4 regions of the Pseudoalteromonas sp. P1-26 genome follow, and region 1 is predicted to be linked to each of the others. Evidence: predicted binding sites of a transcription regulator. Region 1 holds the regulator's gene; each other region holds the start of a gene.

What was found. Region 1 encodes sigma-54, which starts transcription at its own class of promoters, with help from an activator protein. Its sites were predicted from a motif close to GTTGGCACGNNNNTNGNNT; they were not measured.
Region 2: a site for sigma-54 is predicted at 1,531-1,549, ahead of AN394_RS12630 (YggN family protein). Genes of this name have one in related genera too.
Region 3: a site for sigma-54 is predicted at 3,558-3,576, ahead of AN394_RS09490 (LiaF domain-containing protein). Genes of this name have one in related genera too.
Region 4: a site for sigma-54 is predicted at 3,468-3,486, ahead of AN394_RS07835 (DUF3192 domain-containing protein). Genes of this name have one in related genera too.

Annotation. Positions count from the first base shown of each region.
Region 1 covers NZ_LKDX01000003.1:161,623-167,833, reverse strand. The annotation lists gene AN394_RS03480 (YgiQ family radical SAM protein) at 1-249, shown strand, start outside; gene mgtE (magnesium transporter) at 328-1,686, opposite strand; gene AN394_RS03470 (HPr family phosphocarrier protein) at 1,898-2,170, opposite strand; gene rapZ (RNase adapter RapZ) at 2,184-3,029, opposite strand; gene ptsN (PTS IIA-like nitrogen regulatory protein PtsN) at 3,030-3,482, opposite strand; gene hpf (ribosome hibernation promoting factor) at 3,486-3,773, opposite strand; gene AN394_RS03450 (RNA polymerase factor sigma-54) at 3,801-5,297, opposite strand; gene lptB (LPS export ABC transporter ATP-binding protein) at 5,413-6,138, opposite strand; gene lptA (lipopolysaccharide transport periplasmic protein LptA) at 6,135-6,211, opposite strand, start outside.
Region 2 covers NZ_LKDX01000023.1:62,487-68,697, reverse strand. The annotation lists gene AN394_RS12635 (PLP-dependent aminotransferase family protein) at 1-628, shown strand, start outside; gene AN394_RS12630 (YggN family protein) at 695-1,495, opposite strand; gene AN394_RS12625 (PA3496 family putative envelope integrity protein) at 1,887-2,075, shown strand; gene AN394_RS12620 (glutathione peroxidase) at 2,128-2,610, opposite strand; gene AN394_RS12615 (AzlD domain-containing protein) at 2,718-3,017, opposite strand; gene AN394_RS12610 (AzlC family ABC transporter permease) at 3,014-3,721, opposite strand; gene AN394_RS12605 (cytochrome b/b6 domain-containing protein) at 3,859-4,509, shown strand; gene AN394_RS12600 (cytochrome c) at 4,567-5,019, opposite strand; gene AN394_RS12595 (DUF2721 domain-containing protein) at 5,123-5,593, opposite strand; gene AN394_RS12590 (S8 family serine peptidase) at 5,841-6,211, shown strand, end outside.
Region 3 covers NZ_LKDX01000015.1:4,631-10,841, reverse strand. The annotation lists gene AN394_RS09510 (methyl-accepting chemotaxis protein) at 44-2,068, shown strand; gene AN394_RS09505 (hypothetical protein) at 2,053-2,262, opposite strand; gene AN394_RS21640 (YqaE/Pmp3 family membrane protein) at 2,516-2,674, opposite strand; gene AN394_RS09495 (BON domain-containing protein) at 2,732-3,298, opposite strand; gene AN394_RS09490 (LiaF domain-containing protein) at 3,627-4,286, shown strand; gene AN394_RS09480 (VOC family protein) at 4,571-4,987, opposite strand; gene pmbA (metalloprotease PmbA) at 5,118-6,211, opposite strand, start outside.
Region 4 covers NZ_LKDX01000011.1:32,728-38,938, reverse strand. The annotation lists gene AN394_RS07855 (1-acyl-sn-glycerol-3-phosphate acyltransferase) at 1-494, opposite strand, end outside; gene AN394_RS07850 (SO_0444 family Cu/Zn efflux transporter) at 650-1,930, opposite strand; gene zntR (Zn(2+)-responsive transcriptional regulator) at 1,914-2,327, opposite strand; gene AN394_RS07840 (D-2-hydroxyacid dehydrogenase) at 2,422-3,366, shown strand; gene AN394_RS07835 (DUF3192 domain-containing protein) at 3,530-3,910, shown strand; gene AN394_RS07830 (diguanylate cyclase) at 3,943-4,866, opposite strand; gene AN394_RS07825 (response regulator) at 4,835-6,211, opposite strand, start outside.

The sequences.
Region 1 (6,211 bases):
GCGATTTTACGTTACCACGATCCTGCTGGTTGGCCGATGATCCGTGAAGCACTAAGAAAAATGGGCAAAGCGAATCTAATCGGTAAAGGACCGAACTGTTTGGTACCTGAAGAAGGTCGTAACGAGAAAGCTGCTAGAGGAAAGGGCGGTAAAGGCCGTGCGGCACTGACTCGTCACACCGGTTTTAGCCAGTTTAAAAAGGCCAATACCAAACCTCGAGTAGGTAAAAATAAGCAGCGCGCAAAGTAAATAGATATAAATACGGCCCTTTAAGGGCCGTTTTTATTTATACCAATTCGCTTAACTAAGTATTATTGCGAATTGGTATTAGATCAATAACCAAGTTGCAGTGCCTAAAAAGGCAAAGATACCAACAATATCAGTGACGGTTGTCAGCACTACGCTCCCTGCAAGGGCTGGGTCAATTTTCATTTTCTTAAGAATTAATGGAATGCTCGCACCCGCAATACCAGCGGCAACAAGATTCATAAACATTGCAAAGGCCAGCACTGCGCCGAGTTTAAAGTCCCACTGCCATAGGGCAACCACACCAGCAATTAATATCGACCAAATAATGCCATTCAGTGCGCCAATCGCTAACTCCTTAAGTAATAAGAAGCGTTGGTTGGTTTGGTTGATATGACCAACCGCTATACCACGAATAACCAGAGTTAGGGTTTGGCTACCCGCAACACCCCCCATTGAAGGGACGATACCATTGAGTACCGCTAAAATAGGCAAGATTGCTAAGGTGTTTTCGAAAAAGCTTGCCACAATTGCTGCTAACAATGCGGTTAATAAGTTAACCCCAAGCCAAATAGAGCGACGCTGCGAACTTTTTAGCACTGGCGCAAAGGTATCTTCTTCGTCGTCAAGACCAGCGAGGCTTAGCATGCTGTGCTCTGCATCTTCACGGATTACGTCAACGATATCATCAATAGTAATACGACCAAGCAAGTGAGCGTTATCATCCACAACAGGCGCTGAAATCCAGTTGTGACGCTCGAACAGTTGCGCTACATCACTTTCATCCATAGAGATTAGGATTGACTCACAGTCTTCATCCATTAAATCACGAACAATTTTATCTGAAGGACTGGTCAGCAATGTAGTTAATGAAAGCGCGCCTAAAAAGCAGTTATGCTTATCAACTACATATAAGTCATCGGTACCCTCTGGTAGCTCACCTCGTAAGCGTAAATAGCGCAGTACAACATCGAGAGTAACGTCAGGACGAATGGTGACCGTATCGCTGTTCATCAAGGCACCGGCTGAGCGCTCTTGATAAGAAAGTGCTTGAGTTGCTCTCTCTCTATCTTGCGAATCCATGGCACTGACAACGTCTTGATATACGGTATCAGGAAGACTACGTAAAACCTCACCTAAGTCATCGTCGTCCATATCTTCAGTGGCAGCAGCAATGTGCTCAGGCTCCATCTGGGCAATAATGCCAAGACGTACATCTTCAGAGAGTTCTTCTAGAACATCACCACGGACATCTGGATCAACCAGCTGCCAAAGCATACGACGAATTTTATGGGGAGAAGATTCAAGTAAAAGGGCTGTATCACAAGGTGCCGTTTTGGCTAACATACCGCGCACTTGAACAAATTGACCACTATTGAGTGACTTGGTCACTTGTTTGAGTTGTTGTAGTGGGTAATCTTGTTCAAAGGCTTCTGGCATTGGCGTCCTTACAACTGAAAAAAGTTTAAATAGGCTAAGCAAATACAGCATAGTTGCTTTGTAGTGTATTTGCAGAGATATCGTCGCACTGCGATAAATTTATTAAGAGTTTTGTAATTTAGAAAAGCGAGCGATATAAAAGTAGGATATTTAAAGGGAATTTTAAATATCCGAATTAAGTTTACCGTAAACCTTGAAGTCTTAGCAAATGCTATTCTTGCTCGTGGAAGCGTTGTGCAATTAATTCGCCGATTGCCGTTAATGCAGCATCGGCGTCAGGGCCTTCGCACACAACGCGAACTTCTTTACCCTGACTACTTTCAAGTAGCATTAATGCTAACACGCTGTCGCCTTCAGCTTCTTTATCATCTTGATAAAGCGTAATTTTGGCATCAAATTGCAGTGCTAATTGCGCTAAAACAGTAGCAGCACGAGCATGTAAGCCAAGTTTGTTTTGAATTAAAAAGGTATCTTCAGCGTGCATTGTTGGTGCCTAATTAAATGTCTTGTTCGCGGTGGCGAATTTTTACATTAGCATGGCTTTTGGCAAAGCTCTCACCAATTGTTTGCGCTAAGTAAACAGAGCGATGCTGGCCGCCGGTGCAACCAATAGCAATGGTCAGGTAACTGCGGTTATTACGCTCTAAATGTGGCAACCAAGTTTGCACAAAGGTTTGTATTTGCCAAGTGAACTTTTGCACTATGCTGTGGCTAGCTAGGTAATCTTTTACTGGTTGATCAAGGCCAGTTAGTGGCTTTAAATCAGGTTCCCAGTGTGGGTTAGGTAAAAAGCGTGCATCAAAAACGTAGTCAGCTTCTTTTGGAATACCATGCTTAAAGCCAAACGACATAAAAGTAATAATTAGCTTTTTATCTTTTTTACCTAAAATCTTTTCGCGAATTGATTCTGCTAACTGATGAACACTCAGATCAGTGGTATCAATCATAAAGTCAGCGCGAGTGATCAACACATCAAGCAGGATTTTTTCTTGTTTAATGGCCAGATCAAGCGGCAAAGAATCAATAGATAGTGGATGCAAGCGGCGTGTTTCTGAAAAGCGTTTGATCAGAGTTTGGTCATCACTGTCTAAATAGAATAGTGTTGGGTTTGCGAAACCTGGCAGGTACTCAAGAATATCATTAAATTCTTGCTGCTCTTTCGGTAAGTTACGTACGTCGATACTGACCGCTATTTTATCGTAGTTATCAGACACACTACGTACGAGCGAAGGCAGTAAATTAACCGGAATATTATCAACGCAATAATAGCCTAAGTCTTCAAGTACTCGTAAAGCGACCGATTTACCTGAGCCTGAGCGACCGCTGATAATTATTAATTCCATTTATGCCTCTGCTGATATGACCTGAAACAGTTGCTGATCGGTAGTAGCACTACGCAGCTGTTTACAAAATTCTTTATCTTTAAGTCTATCAGCAATTGTTGATAAGGTCTTTAGGTGAAGCTGACAGTCACCATCTGGTACGATGAGTGCCACAAAAATATCAACTGGACGATTATCAATTGCATCAAAATTAATAGGGGATTCACTCACTATCACAAATGCATGAGGCTCATCTGCGCCGCTCATTCGGCCATGTGGAATAGCAATACCTCGGCCAATGCCGGTGCTACCTAGTTTTTCTCGGTTGAGTAAAGCATCTAGGATATCTTGTTGCGATAAATGAGGAAGCTGCTGGTGGGCCAGTTCGCTGATATATTCAAGAATTCTTTTTTTGCTATTAAAAAGGACCGCAGCTTTGCTGCAGTCCTGGTTAGTAAGTGAACTTAGTTTCATAATTTAATGTCGAGCTAATTTCTCTTTGTGTTTAATGACTTGGCGATCAAGTTTATCGATCAGTGAGTCAATGGCTGCGTACATATCTTGATGTTCTGTAGAAGCGAATAATTCGCCTCCGTTTACATGTAAAGTTGCTTCTGCTTTTTGGCTTAATTTTTCTACATCTAGAATGACATGAACATTATTAATATGGTCAAAATGCCTTTCTAGTTTTGCAAACTTGGTGTTTACATAGTCTCTTAATGAATCTGTGATTTCTACATGACGACCAGTTAAATTTAGTTGCATAAGCATTTTTCCTTCTATGTAAAACGTCTAAATCAGACTCTTACGCTGATTAGACGGAGGTATTGCTAGAGACTCACGATATTTTGCAATTGTACGTCTAGCTACTTTAATTCCTTGCTCAGCCAATATATCTGCAATTTTGCTATCACTCAATGGTTTAGCTGAGTTTTCTGCAGCGACTAACTTCTTGATTAAAGCGCGTATTGCTGTAGAAGAACACTCACCACCATTTTCGGTGCTGACATGGCTTGAGAAGAAATATTTCAACTCAAAAATACCCCGTGGGGTATGCATATATTTTTGCGTTGTTACCCGTGAAATCGTCGATTCATGCATTTCGACCATTTCAGCAACATCATTTAGCACCATCGGCTTCATTGCCTCAGGGCCATGCTCAAAGAAAGCTTGTTGTTGTTGAACGATACAGTTGGTCACCTTTAATAGCGTATCGTTACGGCTTTCTAAGCTCTTAATAAACCACTTTGCTTCTTGTAAGTGAGAGCGAATAAATTGGCTGTCGCTACTTGATTTAACAGAGCGAGACATAGCTGCATATTGGCTGTTCACTCTAATCTTTGGCATACAATCTGGGTTTAACTCGACTACCCAGCGGCCTTTCACTTTTTTCACTGATACATCAGGTATAACGTACTCAGATTCTTCGCGTACTATGCTATCCGCAGGCTTAGGATTTAAGCTGTGGATGAGCGTCATCACTTCTTTAAGCTCGTTTTCTTTAAGCTTAGTCTTTTTCATCAAAGTTCGATAGTCGCGACTCGCTAATAATTCGATATGCTCAGATAAAACCATTTTAGTTTCAGCTAAATATGGCGTATCGGCATCGAATTGGCGTAGCTGAATGCACAGACATTCTTGTAAACTGCGCGCGCCAATACCCACAGGATCAAATAACTGAATTCTTTTTAAGACCGCTTCGACTTCATCAAGTTCGATTTCTTCTTCATCGTTATTTTGATTAAAGCTTTCGACGATATCTTCACAGCTTACCGTTAAAATACCTGAATCATCGATAGCTTCTACAATTGCGACAGCAATCGCTTCATCAGTAGGGCTAAATGGCGTGAGCTGTAATTGCCACATTAGGTATTCGTGAAGAGTTTCGGTTGATGCACCTTGATAGATAGACTCATCTTCAGGCATTGGCCCTGATGATGTTGAAGGGGCGGCACTCATGTACTCATCCCAAGTAACATCCATGGCTAAGTCATCGCTTACGGTGTCTTTATTGAGAGCATCACTACTTTCTTGCTCGTACTCGCTAGGTGCTTCTTCGGCAGACGCGCTGACTTGCACATCGTCAGACTCCGCTTTTTGCTCATTCTTGCCGGTGCTTTCTTCATTGTAATCCGCTTCTTCCACTTCAAGTAGGGGATTACTATCAAGCGCTTCTTGAATTTCTTGCTGGAGATCCAATGTACTGAGCTGCAACAAACGAATAGCTTGTTGCAGTTGTGGAGTCATTGTAAGTTGCTGGCCCATGCGCAGCTGTAATGATTGCCTCATGTATCCCTAACAATCCTTTTAAAGTTATCGATAACTGTGCAAACACAGTTAAGTCATTATCGATTTATTGTCATTGTTATTAGTCTAGCAGATGCTCTAGTCGCTGGCGTAATGGTTACAGCCTGAATTGCTCGCCTAGATATACATCGCGTACAGTTTGGTCTGCTAATACGTGCTCAGGTGTGCCTGATGCAATTAGCTCCCCATGAGAAACAATGTAGGCTTTTTCACAAACATCAAGGGTTTCTCGAACATTATGGTCAGTAATTAGTACACCGATACCACGATTTTTTAGGTGCTCAATAATTTTCTTTATATCTAACACTGAAATCGGATCAACACCAGCAAAAGGCTCATCTAAAAGAATAAATTTAGGATTAGCGGCTAATGCACGGGCAATTTCAACGCGGCGGCGTTCACCACCTGACAGCGCCATACCTTGGCTATCGCGAATGTGTTGGATGCTGAATTCATCGAGTAAGCTATTTAGTGTTTCTTCGCGACCTGCTTTGTTTAGATCTTTGCGGGTTTCTAAAATAGCCATCAAGTTTTGGTAAACCGTTAACTTTCGAAAAATTGACGATTCTTGTGGCAGATAGCCGATACCTAAGCGGGCACGATTGTGCATTGGCAAAAGGGTAATATCGTTATCATCAATGCTGATTTTACCTTTGTCGCTTGGAACTAGGCCTACAATCATATAGAAGGTGGTGGTTTTACCCGCACCATTTGGGCCAAGCAAGCCAACAATGCTGCCCGCTTCAACTTCAAGACCGACATTTTTAACCACTTGGCGGCCTTTATAGCTCTTAGCTAAAAGCTCTGCTTTTAATGTACTCATGGTTGGCCTTTATTGTCTTTTTTATTTTCAACAGGCACTAAAATAGTGTGTACACGATCTGTTGAGTTTTCGT
Region 2 (6,211 bases), on a different contig from region 1:
GCGTGAGCAATTAGTGGCACTTTTAGAGCAGCGTGACGTGGTGCTTATTGAGGATGATGTTTATGGTGACTTACATTTTACAGCTAAGCGTGCCACTCCTGCACAAGCTTATTCAAAAAAGGGCTTAGTGATCACCTGCGCGTCGTTTTCAAAAACAGCTGCTCCCAGTTATCGCATAGGTTGGATCATTGCTGGTAAGTTTGCAGAGCAAGCAAGGCGACACAAACGCGCGCTTAGTTGCTCCGCGCCACTTATAAACCAGTGGACCTTGTATGAGTTTATAGCTAGCGGTGAGTACGACCGTAACATTCGTTTGCTTAGACAGCGCTTAAGTACCAACAAAGAGCGTATGATTTGGTGCCTGCAGCAATATATGCCAAGTTGTGCGCGTATTAGTAATCCGCAGGGTGGCTGTGTTATCTGGGTTGACCTTGGTAGCCAATATGATGCGGTAAAGTTATTCCATTTGGCACTTGAGGCGGGGATCAGTATTACTCCAGGGTTGATATTCTCAGCGGGTAAAAAGTACCGTAGCTGTTTTCGTTTAAGTTATGGCTTGCCTTGGTCTGAGAATTTAGAGCAGGCGATTAAAACGTTATCGCAGCTGACTGTGCTGGCCAAAAAATAAAAAAGCGCAGAGCAAGCTCTGCGCGAAAGGACCAAGTGTTTTGGTTCAGGGATGTTAATTAGTCAATTACTCTGCATTCTGTTTGAAAGTAAATAGTTGATACTCTTTTAGCTCTGGTACTAGAACTACTAGCTCTTGCTCTTTATGAGCGATATCAGCAAAGCTGCCGCATAATGCATCTGCACGCTCTTCAAGTTGAGCTGCCTGTGTTTCTACACGAGCTTCGATTTGTGCGCCCATGTTTTCCATACGTTGCTCAAACTCATCCATGTCGCCACCTGAACCTAAAAGTTCAGAGCCTAGCGCCACTAAAATACTGCCCATCGATTGCATCATGGCTGACTCGACAGCCGATTCGATTTGCTCATCGAATTGGTCTTCAAAGTTTTGGCCAAATTTTTCGAAATTTTGCTGACCCATGGTGAACGCACCTTGCTGATAGAAAGCGTTTTGTACTTCTACGCTGATATCGTCCATTAATTCTGAAATGTCGCTTAGGCCATCAATATTGAAAGCATTTGAGACTTCTTCGATGGCTACACCAGCTATTTTTACACCATCAAGTGCGATATTTGCTACTTCAGGAAGTTGGCTGCGTAAGCTGTCTGAGTAATCTGCAATTGCTTGCTGTTGTGAAGCATCAAGCGACACGCTTTGACCATCGATATATAAAGTGTGCTGATCGATGATTTTCATAGTGCGATTATCGGCTGTGTATACTTCTAACTCGCTTGGTGTGATGCGTACATCATTTATAAATTCAACATCACACTGCTCACCGCTGAATGAAATATTTGTATCATTATCGTTATGAGCCATTGCGCCGGTAGCGATAAATAAAGAACTTACTAACAATAACTTTTTCATTTTTTTCTTTCCTGTTTGAAATGACACAAATACATAATCAAATTGAATGCCAAAATTTATAAGTTCAATTAATTCAATGCCTTGCTGTGTTTCTATGGTTTTTTAAAAATTGCGGGGAATAACTTTTTAACCATTTTTTAGTCAAATTAACTAAAAAATACACATGCATAAATGACTTTTATCGAAACGATAAAAAACTCTCACTTTTCAGAAATCAAATTTAGCGCTATTTATTCACAATATTGACATATGACCTATTTAGCATGGGTGTATGGCTTTATTTTGGTGGTTTTTTAGATACTAAATTACTACTGAGCTTTTTAATCTTTGCCAATTCATCGAGCAAATTTTAATCTCAAGAATTGGTCTCAAACACTTTATGGAGTGGGTTGTGGGTAAGACATTTAGTTATGACGCGCTAGATGACGATTTTGTTGAAGACGAGTACGAAATGGTCGGGCGTAATCAACACGACAAGAAAAAGCAACGCGTAAAGAAGAAGTTGGAAGACTATCTTGAACAAAAACGCTTGCGCAGAAACTTAGGCGACGACGACTTTGACGAGTACTTGAACGACTAAGCATAAATTTAGATAAAGAGGCAATTTGCCTCTTTATTGCTTTTAGGCTTTGTTATTTGCCCAGTGCAGCTGCGATGTCTGACTCGAGCTGTTCAGGTTTTGTCAGTGGCGCATATCGCTTAATGGCCTTGCCATCTTTACCAATTAAAAATTTGGTGAAGTTCCATTTTATTTTGCGGGTGATAAACCCCGGTAATTCTGATTTTAGGTATCTAAAAACAGGGTGAGCATGTTCGCCATTCACATCGACTTTGCTCATCATTAAAAAGCTAACGCCATAGTTAATAAGGCAGCCTTCTTTAATTTCTTTTGCATCACCTGGTTCTTGTTTGCCAAACTGGTTACATGGAAAACCAATTATTACTAAGCCTTGCTCATGATACTTTTCGTGCAGTGCTTGTAAGCCTTCATATTGTGGAGTGAAACCGCATTTACTTGCGGTATTTACAACAAGCACAACCTTGTTTTCAAAATCAGAAAAGTCAACGGTTTGGCCTTGTAGGCTGGTGGCAGAAAGTTGGTGAAATTCGCTCATAATGATAACTTTTTATTATTGTTGCATTGATTCTAACTTGCTTGGCATCTTTCTAAAAGGGTAAATTTTAATCAGCGGTTCTTCTTACTTGGCGTTAAGTATCGTAGCTAACTTAAAATTATAAATAATCCCATACCTGCCAGTGTTGTGTAGTATATGTTATGTGTTTTATAGGCCACGATAACAGACAAAATAGCAGCACTTAGATAAGGATTTTGCCACTCTAGATTTATCCCTTCGTCATTAATAAACACAATGGGCACCCAAATTGCGGTGAGTACGGCTGGGGCGCTAAAACTTAAAAATTGCTGCATTTTCGGACCGACTTTGAATGGTAATGCGCGGTGCAAAAATAAGTAACGTGTGAAGAAGGTAATACACGCCATTAATAAAATGGTGATCATCATAGCGTATGCTCCTCTTTTGCTTGCCAGCGACTAATTAGATAACCAACCGTCATAGCGATAAGAGCCGCGGTGACAAGCCAAAGTTGAAAGCCCTGACTTTTTAATAGTGTTGCTACAACGCCTGCGGTGATCACTGTAGCCAGTGTTGCAAGGTTCTTTACACCCGGAATAACTAAAGCAATAAACGTGGCAGCGATGGCAAAATCAAGACCTAGGTGTGTTAAATCGGGAAGTAAGCTTCCTGCGACAATACCAAGGAGGGTCCAGATATTCCAGGCAATATAAAAACTAAAGCCGGCACTTAGCGCGTAAATAAGGCGCACTTTTGTGCGGTAGGCTTTGTGATGATGCGAAAAAGCAAATAATTCATCTGTTAGTACAAAACTCACTGGCAGTCGCCAACGAAAGGGTTGATCTATTACTTTGTGGCGAATAGCTAAACCATATAAAAAGTGCCGTGAGCTAATAATGAGTGTGGTAAATAAAATAGTTAAAAGCGGCGTGTTTCCTGCCATTAATTCAATCGCAACGAGCTGTGCTGAGCCTGCAAATACCAATAACGACATAGCTTGTGTTTCTAAAGCACTGAAGCCATTTTGAACTGCTAACGAGCCACATAAAATTCCCCAAGGTAACACCGCAAGGCATAAGGGGAGCATGTCGAAAAATCCTTTTAGCAAGGCTCTTATTGTTGATTTATGCATCTTATCGCTCATGTTTGTTGTTATGGCTCAGATCAAAACAGCTGAAATAGAGGTGTGTCAAAATAACTGAAGTTTGCAATAATGTATAGCCGAGCCTGTTGCTGAAATCATTAGCGTCTTTTAAAGGGAAAGTTACAATGTCTAAAGTTAAAGTATGGGATGGCTTTATAAGAAGCTTCCATTGGTTATTAGTTGCGGCCATCGCAACCCTCTATTTTAGTGCTGAAGAAGGTATGTTGGAGCTGCACTTTGCTGCAGGCTACTTCACTCTAGCGCTTATTATTACACGTCTTCTTTGGGGCATTATTGGTAGTAAAACGGCAAAGCTGTCTGCGCTGATTCATTCACCAATCGCCGCAATTAAATCGTTTACAAGCAATGAACATAAGGCGGGTCATGGCGCGGCGGGTAGTTATATGGTGATAGCCTTTTTTGCGTTACTTATCGTACAGTTAACCTCTGGCTTAATGACCAGTGACGATATCTTAACGGATGGTCCACTCGTTGAGCATGTATCCTCAGATACCGTAGAGTTTGCCGGTTGGTTACATCATTTAAACTTTGATATTTTGTTGTATGCCATTGTGTTGCATGTAATAGCGATTGTGATTTACCGCATTAAAGGAAAAAACTTAGTGAAACCTATGCTAACGGGCAGTAGCGACCAAGTTGCGGTTACTGAGCCTGTTACAAAATCGCCGTTGATAGCTTTTGTTATTTTTGCAGTGTGCTTAGTGGTGCTATTTACGACTTGGGGTGCTGAGCCACTCAGCTATTTGCTTGGGTAGGTAATTCAAGACATTAAAAAAGGCGCTAATAAGCGCCTTTTTAGTTCAAATTTTTAACTAGTCTTTGAAAGACTTATGGCAATCTTTACAGCCTTTAGCCCATGCGCCAAATGCTTTGCCAATTACTTTTTTATCGCCGCTTTGTGCTGCAACTGCTAGCTCATCTGCATATTGTTGGAAAGCAACTGCTTTTTTCATAAAGGTTTCGTTGTCGCTCCATACAGCTGCAAGTGCAGATGTATCACCCTTGTCAGAACCCGCTACGAAAGCTTCCCAAGGCATTTTAGATAATGCCGCTGCATTGTCGGCACGCTTTTGAAAACGTTCTGCATCAAAAGGTACTTTTCCTTTTAGCATATCGCCCATGTCGCCAATTTGTACGCGGATCATTGAAAATGCTGCCTGACGGTACTCGATTGCATCGCTTGGCTCTTCAAATACAGAATTTGCTGATGCGCCAAATGCCATTGTTGAAAGCATTGCACCCACTACTAATTGTTTTAATTTCATTCCTTTTGCCCCTTAAGATGTCATAAAAGTAAACTAACTGAGTTGTATCTTAGCTCAATATAATATTCAAGTGTATTGCGGTTAATCTTAACTTAAGTTTAATTTAATCATTAATATCAATATCGGCGAAGATCATGCCACGGCGCATGCTTCTGGTGGCTAAGAAAACCTCGCATAACAAAGATAAAAATCCACATATCAAAAGCGCCATAGCAGCCACAAAGCAGCTAGCAATTGTCACGCTCAAGTTGATAGATTGAATATGTGATAAGAATAGACACATAACCACAGCACATACTAATAAGGCACTGAGTACACTTAAACTAAAGGCGATATGAATGCAGCGAGAGCGTTTCAACAGTGCCCTTAGCTCTGTTGTTAATGACTTATTGAAGTCTTCATCAGTACTGACTTTAAGTTTACGTTCTAACTGCCGAGCTCGATCGGTAATACGTGCCAAGCGGTTTGAAAGCACGCCTAACGTTGCTGCAATACCGGTAATTAAAAAGACGGGTGCAACAGCAGTTTGAATTACTTTTGCCATGGTAAGAATGTTGATTACTTCTGAATTCATTTGAAAGTACTCTATTTATTAAAACTCAACACCTAATTTTCATTTACAAACATTTACAACTGCTCTTCACCATGTAAAGTTATTTATAAACAGTGGGTTGTGATTATTTGTGTGTTTCGATCTTAAATATTTGTAATTGTTTTGTAACTGAAATGTTGTTCTTGTTTGTGTTTCCGTTTTATATTAGTTCTGAAACTTTGTTTCAATCACTATTTAGACGATAACATAACATATCCCAGGGGAACCCATGTCTAATAATCTAATAAAAAGAACAGCAGTTGCTTTGGCTGTGACAAGTGCAATGTGCGCTAGTGCACAAGCTAATGACTTTTCTAAATATAATCTTGCCGGTAAAAAATTAATCAAAGCGAGCGCGGTAACTAAGAAAGAACAAAAAGTTCGCAGTGAAGCAACAAGTTGGTTAATTAAGTTAAATGCTCCTGCAAGTATCAATGCAAAAACAATGGGCGCGGATGTAGCGTCAATTCAAGCGCAAGCTAAAATAGCACAAGCAAGCGTAGAGCAAGCAATTAACAGTATGGACTTGCCTCTTCAAGTTGTTGCTAAAACTTCAACGCTAGTAAGTTCTGTTGTGGTAAATGGTAATAAGCAAGACGT
Region 3 (6,211 bases), on a different contig from region 1:
ATTAGATAGATAACTCTACCCGATAATAAAAACACGTGCACCTATGTTAAATAACCTCTCTTTACGTAAAAAAATATTACTACTCATCGGCGGGACGATAAGTGTACTACTGATCATCGCGTCTAGTTTTTTTGTTAGCCATATTGCTGACCTATCGCGCCAAGCTATTCAACGCGAAGCCGACAGCTATTTACAGAGTGAACGACTTTCAATGCAAGGTTACTTTGCCAAATACGGTAAAGTGGTTCAAACCTTCATTACAAATCCGCATTTAGTGAATTGGTTCGACAATTGGACTGAACGTGACCAAAGCCTTGATAACCAACCTGGATACGACAGCGTTAATCAAGATTTTGTGCGTATCAGCGGCAACGATGACAACATCTTATCTGCCTTCTTTGCATCTGCAACAACTGGTGAGTACTTTAAAGAAAACGAGCGAACCACTCATTATAATGGCCAACCTTACTACGCTTACAAACGTGGTTGGTGGCAAGATGCTTTAAAGATCAACAAACTCTATGTAGGCCCAATTTCTGTGGATTTAACCACAGGTAATGCCTCTGCAGTTGTACAACAGCCTGTTTATAAGCAAAACAAACTAATAGGCTTTGGTGGTGTTGATTTACAGCTAAACAACATCAACGACATGGTTGAAGAAATTCGCTTTAATGGCCAAGGCTTTGGTTTCTTACTTGATGGCAATCAAAAGGTTGTGCACTTATCTAAGCGCACTGGCCACAAGCTATCTGTGACTGACGAAGGTCCGAATGGCAAGGAAGGCTTAGATGCCCTCGAAAAACAATTTAGCGACACATCAGGCTTTAGCGAATTAAACCGCGCGATGAAAAGCCAAAAAGATGGCAGCAGCTTTGTTACTTTCAAAGGTGAGCAATATTACGTTGTATACAACCGCCTTGAGCTAGAAACCCCTTACCTTGATTGGTACGTGGGTATTTTAATTCCAACAAGTATGATTGATGAGCCAGTAAATGATGCAGTGATGACAACCACAACCTCAGTGATCATCATTCTTGCGATTATCATTGCGATGATCTTCTGGGCCACGCAAATGATTACCAAACCGCTGACTAAGCTAACTTACATCATGCGTGATATCGCATCAGGTGATGGCGATTTAACACAAAAAATCGAAATCAAGAGTAATGATGAAGTGGGCCAACTTGCTCATCACATGAATACCTTTATCGATAAACTTCGTGCAATGATGCTAAATACGGCTGCGCAGGCTGAGCAACTAAGCCAAGCTGCAAGCCAGTTGAAAATTGTATCGCAAAAAACCAACGATGAAATTCAGCAAGAAAAGCAGCAAGTTGATAGTGTTAGTGCGGCGGTAACCGAAATGGCGTCTACAGTGATGGAAATCTCGCGTAATGCCCAGCACACCAATAATGCCGCTGAAGAAGTGCAAACCATTACCGTTGACGGTACGAAACGCTCTACTCAAGCTCAATCAGTGATGACCGCCCTTGCAAGCCATATTGGTGAAGCGTCTAAAGTGGTTGCGGGTCTTGAACAAGAAAGTGGCAATATCGGTGCGGTAGTTGATGTTATCAACTCGATTGCAGAGCAAACTAACTTACTAGCACTGAACGCAGCAATTGAAGCAGCTCGTGCTGGCGAGCAAGGTCGAGGCTTTGCTGTTGTTGCTGATGAAGTTCGTTCACTGGCAAGCAGAACGCAAGAATCTACTGATGATATTCGCAATATGGTCAGCCGCTTACAGCAAATTGCCCAACAAGCATCGACTATGATGCAACAAGGTCAAGAGCGTGCTGAAGGTTCAGTTGAGCAAACACAAATTGTATTGCAAGCTCTACAAGATATCGCGCAATCTGTGACAAATGTGCAAGATCAAAGTCATCAAATTGCGACTTCGACAGAGCAGCAAACTGTGGTTGCAGAAGATATCAACAATAGCTTGGCAGCAATTAATCACTTAGTGAATAGCACTGCGGATCATGCCCATGAATTGGCGGATGAAGCACGTGATTTGAATGAATTGGCAGCCGCTTTAAATAAGACGGTGAATCAATTTAAGTTATAAAGATAAATTGCTGAAGTAGTTAAAAACCCGATGTCACCTGAAGATGACATCGGGTTTTTATCGTCAGCCTTCCCTGTTAGTCGTGGCGCAACCGCTTTCGCGTGTTCCATAAATTCGTGCCACTGTTGCTTGTTCCATAAAGCAACTCCATTGTTGGTCAATCCTTGTGTTGGTTGCGTTTGTACTTGTTCCATATAGTCTCCTCCTTACGCTAGCTTCATCCTGTTTGGCTCCTGCCTAAGCTTATTCCTTGCTGTCATCTCCATTCACTTTATCCATAAAGCGTTGCCATTGTGCGCTACTCCATAACGCCTTGTTACTTCCTTGTTGTCCTTTGTGCGTAGTTACATTATCCATACTGTAAACTCCTTGCGGTTTATCGTCCGTTACTCCTACAGCAACTCCTTGCTGTGCTCCATTACCCATCCTTGTAGATTAATGCGGTGATTATCGCTTAGCGATGATATACACAGCATGAATCAAACCTGGAATGTACCCTAATAAGGTTAAAAGAATATTAATCCAGAACTGCGCACCTAAACCTACCTGTAAAAATACGCCAAGAGGTGGAATTAAAACCGATAAAATAATACGTATTAAATCCATGACTCACTCCTTGAAAAAGCTTAGCCCAGCCAAAGCTGGGCTATATAGGGCTTGCTATTATTCAGCAACAATCGTTAATTCATCGATTACTTTGCGAACATCTTCAGCATTTTCAGCAATGCTTACCGCTAATTGCTTTTCTGCATCAGACTCAACAGTACCTTTTAGTGTTACTACACCCATGTCAGTATCAACATCGATGTCTGTACCACCCACTTCTGAGTTAAATAAATAACGTGTTGTGATTACAGTACTGATTTTTGCGTCGGTTAAGTCGCTTTCTGCTGAATCAGCTTTGTCTGATTTCATGTGCTTAGCTTTCATGTTTTTAACAACAGTTAGTTTGTTATCAACAGAGCTAACACCGTCTAGGCTAAGAACTAGCTCTTCAGCAAGCTCTTTATCTAATTCGCTATCAACTTTACCTGTAAGTACAACCTTGCCATTCGTTACATCAGTGTTGATGTCAAAGTTGTTAAGGTTTGTGTTCATAAGAAGCACAGTTTCTGCCTTACCATCAATCCAAGCATCTTTACTTTCATTTTCCCAGCTGCTTGCCTGAGCTGACATGCTAGTTGCACCAATTACTAAAGCGGCAATCATAGATTTGTTAAAAGTGTTCATAATCTTCTCCTTTTGATTTAAGACACATTTACTAATGCGACTATGATGCCAACTATTTATTTGTTTATTTTCAGCAGGTTAAACACCCATTCAGCAGCTATTTATATTCATTTAGGTAAAGATTTACAAGCTGCTCGGTAAGAAGTTCACGATGTTGCAAAAATAACCATTTAGTTGCTGATTTTATTAATCTGTGGTTAATTTAACGAAGTTGCTTATTAGCAAAAAATACAAACCATTGATTTATATTAAAATAAACTTTGGCCTAAGCCTTGCTTCGTAATTAATAACTAAAAAATCACCTTTAAAATCACAACAGGGAACTACCATGGCCGTTAAACTTGAAGATCGCCCAATCGATCAAGTAAGAGAAGAAGTTATTGATCAACTCATTTATAACTACAGTCATGCTGTTATTTCAGCCGAAGCATTTGAACGCCGACTAGACCAGGCAATGGCAGCCACCAGCAACGAAGTACTGATTGAACTGGTTGCTGATTTAGATCTGAAGGCAGATATTGACTACAAATCGCATAAGCATGCGCAATTTAAACCTCACTACAGCCACAGCAGCGACAACGAAAGCCTACAGCTTAGGAGTATTTTGGGTTCAAATGAGCGCAGCGGCCAATGGGTAGTACCAAAAGAAATTCACCTAACAAACTGCCTAGGTTCAATCGAACTCGACTTTAGCGAAGCAATTTTCCAACATCAGCACGTCACCATTTACGTGAACTGTATTTTAGGTAACGACGAAATCTACGTACCAGAACATGTAAATGTGGTATCTAAATTATTTAGTGTGATTGGCAGCGTAGAAAATAAATCTGTTGCATTAAACAAAGGCCAAGGCCCAACCATCACCATTGAAGGTAATGTATGGCTAGGCTCAGTCGAGATTTCAGTTAAACGTACCATGAAAGAAAAGTTCATCAGCTTTGCCAACAGCCTAAAAGCCAGCTGGAAAGAGATGAATAAAGTGCAGTAAAGGTGCGAGTTGCGAGTTGCGAGTTGCGAGTTGCGAGTTGCGAGTTGCGAGTTGCGAGTTGCGAGATATTGTAGGCGCGATTTTATATCGCGCAATAGGTAATAAATGACGCGGGGTAAACCCGCTGCTACAACCACCGCGCGAAATAAATTTCACGCCTACATCAACCGTAGGCGTCACGCTTGCTTGGCGCGTCTTACATACAACACCATTCCACCAATCAATGCCTGACCACAAACAACAATGCTCGGCTCAAAACTGACGGCTGAAAGCTGACAGCTCCCTCACAAGTCATTATTCCTCTCACTCGGGATATCACTAAAATACTCTACAAACTCAACTTCAAAACCTGCAGGGTCGATGAAATATACATTTTTACGATATGGATTTTCTGGGCCGTGTTTATCAATTTCATAACCAGCCGAAACAAGACGCTCAACTACGGCATTAATATCGTTTGTCACATAAGCAAAATGAGCAAGGCCTACTTGGTGGCCAGCTAAATCACGGTTTTCAGCTTCACCGTTATCGCTTAATGCAAGGTATTGGTAATCATCACCAAAGTGCAGCCACTTGCGCGGTTTGCCCGACCATTTGCTATCGCCTTGACTACGCACACGCCAGTGCGGAAATGCTGCTTTATAAAAGTGCAGCATGGCATCAACATTACTAACAACAAGGTTTACGTGTTCTAAATACATGGTAGTTTTCCTTTTTATTTTTAAATTGCCACCAAGATAAAACCTCAAGTTAAGTTTAGGTAAAGAACTTTTTCAAATAAAAAAGCCCCACAAAAGTGAGGCTTTAAAAAAATGATTCGTTGTATATATATTAACTACCAGCAACCTGCATTTGTTCAATCAATACAGAGCCTGTTTGAATACCGCCACGACGTTCGATGTCGCCACCTAAGCCCACAACGGCCTTAAACATGTCTTTTAAGTTACCAGCAATCGTGATTTCACTTACTGGGTATTGGATTTCGCCATTCTCAACCCAAAACCCCGCCGCACCACGTGAGTAATCACCCGTTACCGTGTTCACACCTTGGCCCATAAGTTCAGTTACTAATAAGCCTGTGCCCATGGTTTTTAAAAGTGCTTTTAGATCAGCATGGGTTTGTTCAACTAGCCAGTTATGAATACCACCAGCATGACCCGTTGGTGCCATCGATAGTTTGCGTGCCGCGTAGCTAGCTAATAGGTAAGTTTGCAGCTCACCGCCTTGAATAATTTCACGATCTACGGTTTTTAAACCTTCAGCATCAAACGGCGAAGACGCTAAACCTTTTAATAAATGCGGGCGCTCAGAGATATTCACACAATCGCTGAATACTTTTGTACCTAAGCTATCAAGCAAGAAGCTCGATTTACGATAAAGAGCACCACCACCAATCGCCGACACTAAATGGCCGAATAATGAGTTAGCAATATCTGCTCTAAAAATTACAGGCACTTTCATGGTACCGAGCTTTTGGCTGTTAAGTTTAGCCAAGGTTTCGGTTGCCGCTTCGAGGCCTACTTTTGCAGCGTCATTTAAATCATCTTTATGGCGTGCGATGGTATAAGCCGAGTCACGCTGCATTTGCTCGCCTTCTTTACCAATCACCATCGTACTAATGCTATGACGCGTACGCGGGTAACCTGCAATCATGCCATGGCTGTTACCATAAACACGTAAACCTTGGTGAGAAGAAAAACTCGCACCGTCTGAATTTACAATGCGCTCATCGGCATTCAGCGCCGCTTGTTCTGCTTGATGACAAAACTCAACACCTTGCTCAGGGCTAACTTCCCACGGGTGGTATAAATCTAAATCTTGCGGTGCAAATTCAAGTAACTCTTTATCAGCGATACCATTAAATGGGTCGTCAGAGGTGAACTTTGCAATATCAATGGCTTTTTCGACCACTGTACGTAATGTTT
Region 4 (6,211 bases), on a different contig from region 1:
TTCGCTGAGCGCTTTACAATAAAGCTCTTGTTTAAACGCATTAACTCAGTGATATAAGGAATTTGCAGCAAGTTATCACCAATTGCGATGCGAACTGTCGGCATGTTGTGCTTGAACAAGCCCCAATTCACCAACGCAGGATCAAGCACAATATCGCGGTGATTAGAGATAAATAAGTAAGCTTGTTTTGGGTCTAGTTTATCGATGCCCGAAAACGTTACTTCTGAAGTCGTACGGGTGATTAGTTTATTTAAATAATCAGCCACTTCATGCTGAACTTGCTCAACCGATGCGGTGTTGCCCCACTTTTTACGCAGCTGACTGCGCACTAATGGGCGAGTAATAAATGGGAAGTTCGATAAAAAGCGCGGTAGGTTATACTTAGCGATTACATCTACAAAGGCATTATCAGCAATCAAACGCGCTACTGAATCAGCTACTTCATCATCATTGTAAGGTCTTATGTCGGCGTATTTATCCACACTTTCACTCATTAAAAACTACTTAAGTTAAAAAACGGCACGCTGAGCGTGCCGTTAAAAATAATTGGCGGATTATAACTCAGGCAATTTTAAATGCGAACCGAGACGCGATAGTTAACCAAATTAAATGCCAATTAATGTAGAAAATATATATCTATAACAAATAATTAAGCAATGCTCTTACCAGTTTGCGACGCCTTTTTTAATACCATTTTTAGCAGTAATCTAAGCATTAAAATTGCCAACACAATACCTGCCACAAGGCTTAACCAATGTGGTAGAACTTCATGCTCTTCGCCCATCATCGGCGCCACCACAAAACCATATTGCGCCACTAAATAATCGGTTAAAAAGCCAAATGCTAGCGCCGTGCCAATCACCCCTATTAAGTAGGCAAATACCGCACGCTTGCCAAGCTCTTTACCAACCACACCAAGTGTTGCAATATTAGTTGCCGGCCCTGCTAACATAAACACTAGCACCGCCCCCGGAGAGACACCACTGAGTAATAAGCCTGCCGCAATAGGTGTCGATGCAGTAGCACAAATATACATAGGAATACTGATTAAAATAACCACCAGCATCGCCAGAATGCCATTACCCCATTGGCTTAAATAAGATTCTGGTACATAAGTTTGAACTAGAGCAGCAAAAAATAAACCGATCATTAGCCAAATCATGGTGTCTTCAAGCAGCTTGTTGCAACTAAAGCTCACCGCGCGTTTCAGTTTGTTAAAACGACTTTCAACGGCTTTAGTTGACTGCTCAGTGCTGCAACAGCTTTTCTGCGAAGGTGCTGCTTTTTCAGTTGCGCAACTGTGTTGCGGCTCCTGTGTTGGTTGCGATTCCTTGCTACTACAACAACTTGTTGTTTTAGCAGGCTCAAGTTCTTGAGGTGATTGCTTACTACAACAACTTTGTGCGGGCTTAGTAGATGCCTCTTTGCTACAACAACTCGCTGTAGTCACAGGCTCAGGCTGTTTACTGCTACAACAAGATGTTGATTCTGAGTCTTTTTCATCTGATGCTGTATTTTGATGCTGATGAAGTTCACTGTCTTTCCCCACTAATACACCGGCCACAATGGCACTGCACACGGCGGCAATAGGACGTATTACCGCCATAAATGGGCCAAGCAACACATAAGATACCGAAACCGAATCGACCCCAGTTTCAGGGGTTGAAACTAAAAATGCTGTGGTAGCACTTTTTGACGCCCCTGCCCTTCTTAAACCAATGGCCGCAGGGATCACACCACATGAGCACAAGGGCATTGGGGCACCAATAAAGGCTGCTTTAACTGTGGTCCATAACCCTTCTTTGCCTAAATGCCGGTTAAGAAAGTTAGCAGGCAAATACACATTGAGAAGACCAGCTATGAATAAGCCCAACATTAACCAAGGCGCTGAAAGTAAAAACAGATGCCAAAAATTATTGAGTAAGTCCATCGATATCCTCCAGCGTCGTTAGTATTGAACAGTTTTCAGCAGGCTCTTCTCCGCCACAACATTTATCTGCTAATAATGATAGTGAGTCATAAAAGCGAGTAAGCTCTGCAATTCGTTGTGCAACGAGATCACGTTTTTGTATCGTCATCTCTTTAACTTCATGACAAGAATGCTGATCTTTATGAAACTTAATTTGCAGTAGCTCTTTGATCTCAGCCAGACTAAAGCCAACATTCTTTGCTCTGAGAATAAACGCCATTTGTTTATAGTCATTCTCAGAATAAAAACGATATCCCACGTCTGAACGCGAACTAGGCGTTAACAAACCATGCTTTTCGTAGTACCGTAGCGTATCTGTTGAGACACCCAACTGACGGGCAAACTCACCTATTTTCATCACCGTCTCCATTGTGAAGCGTTTATTTATTATGCTCACTATAAACCTTGGAGTACACCCCAAGGTCAAGCAATAAATTAAAAAAGGAAAGCACATGAATATTACTGTCCTTGATGCAGCGACATTAGCCAACACTTCGTTAGATGCCTTAGCGCAATTAGGTAAATTAACCTGTTACGATTTAACCGCTAAAGAACAGGTTGTTGAGCGCTGCCAAGATGCCGATATCGTTATCAGTAATAAAGTGGTGATTGATCAGCACGCCATGAGCAAATTAACTAATTTAAAATTAATATGTGTTGCAGCGACAGGGACTAACAACATTGATTTAAGTGCAGCCAAAGAACATAACATCGCAGTGACAAATGTAGCGGGCTATTCAACACCGAGTGTGGTGCAGCATACCTTTACTCTCATCACTAATTTACTGGGCAATACTCACAGATACATTAATGATTGCCAGCAAGGCTTATGGCAGCAAAGCCCTATGTTTTGCCGTTTAGATTACAGCTTTAATGAAATTGCCGGCAAAACACTGGCTATTGTTGGCTATGGCTCACTGGGTAAAGCCGTTGCCGATGTAGCACGCGCCTTTGGTGCCAATGTCATCATTAGTGAACGAAAAGGCCAAACGCCTCGTGAAGGTCGTGTTAGTTTCAATGATGCCCTAACCACAGCCGATATCATTAGTGTTCACTGCCCGCTTACTGATGAAACGCGCAACCAAATCGCTGCGGCAGAATTAAGCATGATGAAACCGTCAGCTATCATCATTAACACTGCTCGTGGTGGGATCATCAATGAAGCCGATTTAGCTGATGCATTAGCTAATAATATTATTGCCGGAGCCGGTGTTGATGTACTCAGTAAAGAACCCGCAGAGCAAGAAAACCCGCTGGCACTATACAAAGGTGCAAACTTATTACTTACTCCACACATTGCATGGGCGAGCCAAGAATCTATTGTGCGCTTAGTTAACGAAATTGCGTTAAATATCCAAGCATTTAATCAAGGCGAAACACGTAACAGGTTGGTCTAAACCGCAATTTATTAGTCAATAGAGCTAAGTAATTAGTAATTTATTACTTAGCTCATTGACCAAACACAACCTAAGCAATTGATTTAGTTGTGATTTACAAGTTTGGCAAGCAGTTTGCTATTAAGTGAATAACTATAAAACAATTTCTTCGGGATAAAATAACATGAAAAAAGCACTTCTTATTGCCGCGCTAACAGCTCCATTTTTAACTGGTTGTGTCATTGCTGTTTCTGACGGTGAAGCCGACACACATTGGGCTGGTAACTCTTCTAGCTGGCAAAAACAGCATAAAAATAACCGTGAAGTGATTTCTAATCTTGCATTAGATACGAGCTACCAAACTGTATTAAACAAACTAAATACACCTAACTTTACCGAGTTATTAAAGCAAGGTGATGATGTTTACCAAGTATTATTCTATGCAACGCATAGTATTCACTCTGATGGCAAGATGACTAAAGACGAGTGTACGCCACTCGTATTTAAAAATGATAAGTTAATTGGCGTAGGTGATACGATTTATAAATCACTTAGCAATGGTTAATAAATAATTTGAAACGAATGAGTAGGCTTTGCCTACTCATGTTCATTTACTGCGATCATTCTCGATACTATCTGATCTCGCCCGGCGTCTTTAGCCTGATAAAGACCTAAATCAGCTTCTTCAAGTAAGGTTTGTTCTGCATAAACCTGACCATTTTCTGTGGTCGCAATACCAATACTAATTGTGACATGGTCGGCATTTAGCGACGCTTTATGTGGGATGTTTAAATCATTCACCGCATTGCGCAGTTTATTTGCAAACGACATAGCCTCTTTAGCTGAAGTATTGGGCAACACCGCAGCAAACTCTTCACCACCATAACGAGCAACAAAGTCACTGCCTCGTTCACACGCCCCGACTAAGGCATGAGCAATTTGTTTTAAGCAATCATCACCTGCTCGGTGACCATAGCAATCGTTGTAACGCTTGAAGTGATCAACATCCATCAATAACACAGATAGCGGGGTTTGATCTCGACGGCAACGACGCCACTCTCGCGCTAAATTTTCATCTAAATAACGTCGGTTTGGGATCTCTGTTAAGCCATCAATTGAGGCGAGCATTTCGAGTAAGTCATTTTTTTGTTTGATCAGCAGCTGATTACGCACTCGAGCACGCACGATAGCAGCACTAAATGGTTTAGTGATGTAGTCCATCGCGCCTAATTCAAGGCCCTTCGCTTCGTCATCATGGCTGGTATTGGCAGAAATAAATATTACAGGCAGCATACTGGTAGTCGCGCTTTCTTTTAACTTAGTAAGCACTTCGTAGCCGTCAATGCCGGGCATTACAATATCCAAGATCAACAAATCAACAGTTTGCGTTTTTAAAAACGTCAGTGCTTTTTCGCCACTCTCAACACAAAAAACATCATAGTCTTGCTGCAATGTTTTCTCTAATACCAAGCGGTTTAACGGATCGTCATCAACAATCAGTACCTTGGCTCTTTTCAACATCAGTAGATCCTTGTTCGATGATAAATGCGATGACCTGTTTTATTTGCCATTGCAACTCATCATTTAATTGTTCGGGCAGTTCGCCATCTGCTTTAAGCCTAGCTTCACATTGCTGAGCGCACGCTGACAATCGCTTAAAACCGAGATTTCCGGCTGACCCTTTTACATTATGAACCACACGGACCAACTCATCGGTAGTTTTTAATGTAGAGATTTGTAATAACTGCTCTGCTGCCATAGTCGCAAACTTCGACAACATAGTTAATACTAACTTAGTATTGTTTGCAAACTGAGACAGTATAAAAGCTTGATCAAAAAAGACTTCTTTTGTGTTATCAAGTTCACTCATTGCTAAAAACAACTTACTAGCAACAATCGGTTTAGTTAAATGCTTATTCATACCCGCCGCGATTGAATGCTCAATATCTTCGCTTTCACTGTGTGCAGTGAGTGCGTAAATCGGCATTTGTTCTTTGGTAAATGACTGACGAATAATACGCGTTGCCTGACAACCATCCATTTCTGGCATCTGAATATCCATAAAAATGAGATCGGGCCTTAAGCTATTTGCCAGTTCAATGCCTTTTTCACCACTGTGTGCACACACAACGGTGACATCAATTTGCTCTAAAATACTTTTAATAATGCTTAAATTAAGCGGGTTATCATCCACAGCCAGCACTAACATGCCAGATAAATCAGTACTAGAAGGCAATGAAACCAGTTCTTTTTTCACAGGCTCCGCGGCTTTATCTAGCTGTAAGCAAAAGCAAAATTCACTGCCTTTACCTTTTTCGCTTTCCAGCTTAATTTCGCCTCCCATTAGCGCAACTTCGTACTTAACAATCGCTAAGCCTAAGCCAACGCCCTGATGAGAGCGCGTTAATGATTCATCACCTTGAGTAAATGCATCAAATAAGCGGCTTTGATCTGCCTTGCTAATACCAATGCCCGTGTCTTTAACAGTAAAGCAAATGAGTTGCTGCTCAGCTGACTCTTCCACCAGCATTAAGTTTAATGTCACTGTGCCTTGTTCGGTGAATTTGGCAGCGTTGGTCAGTAAATTAGCCAGTACTTGCTGCAAGCAAATTTGATCACCCACTAAGTTATCGCTAATGCTTTTATCGCATTCGACTTTAAACTCGATATCTTTATTTGCGCATAAAGGGGCTGTTATTCCCTGACAGTAGTCGATTAAATCAGGCACACTAAAAGGGGCTTTATTAAGTTGTACTTGTGAGCTTTCAGCGCGGGCAAAGTCAAGCATACGATTTAGTAAAGTAAGCAAGCTATTGGCTGCTGATTTTGCTTGTTCGGCATGATTACGCTGCGGCTGTGTTAAACC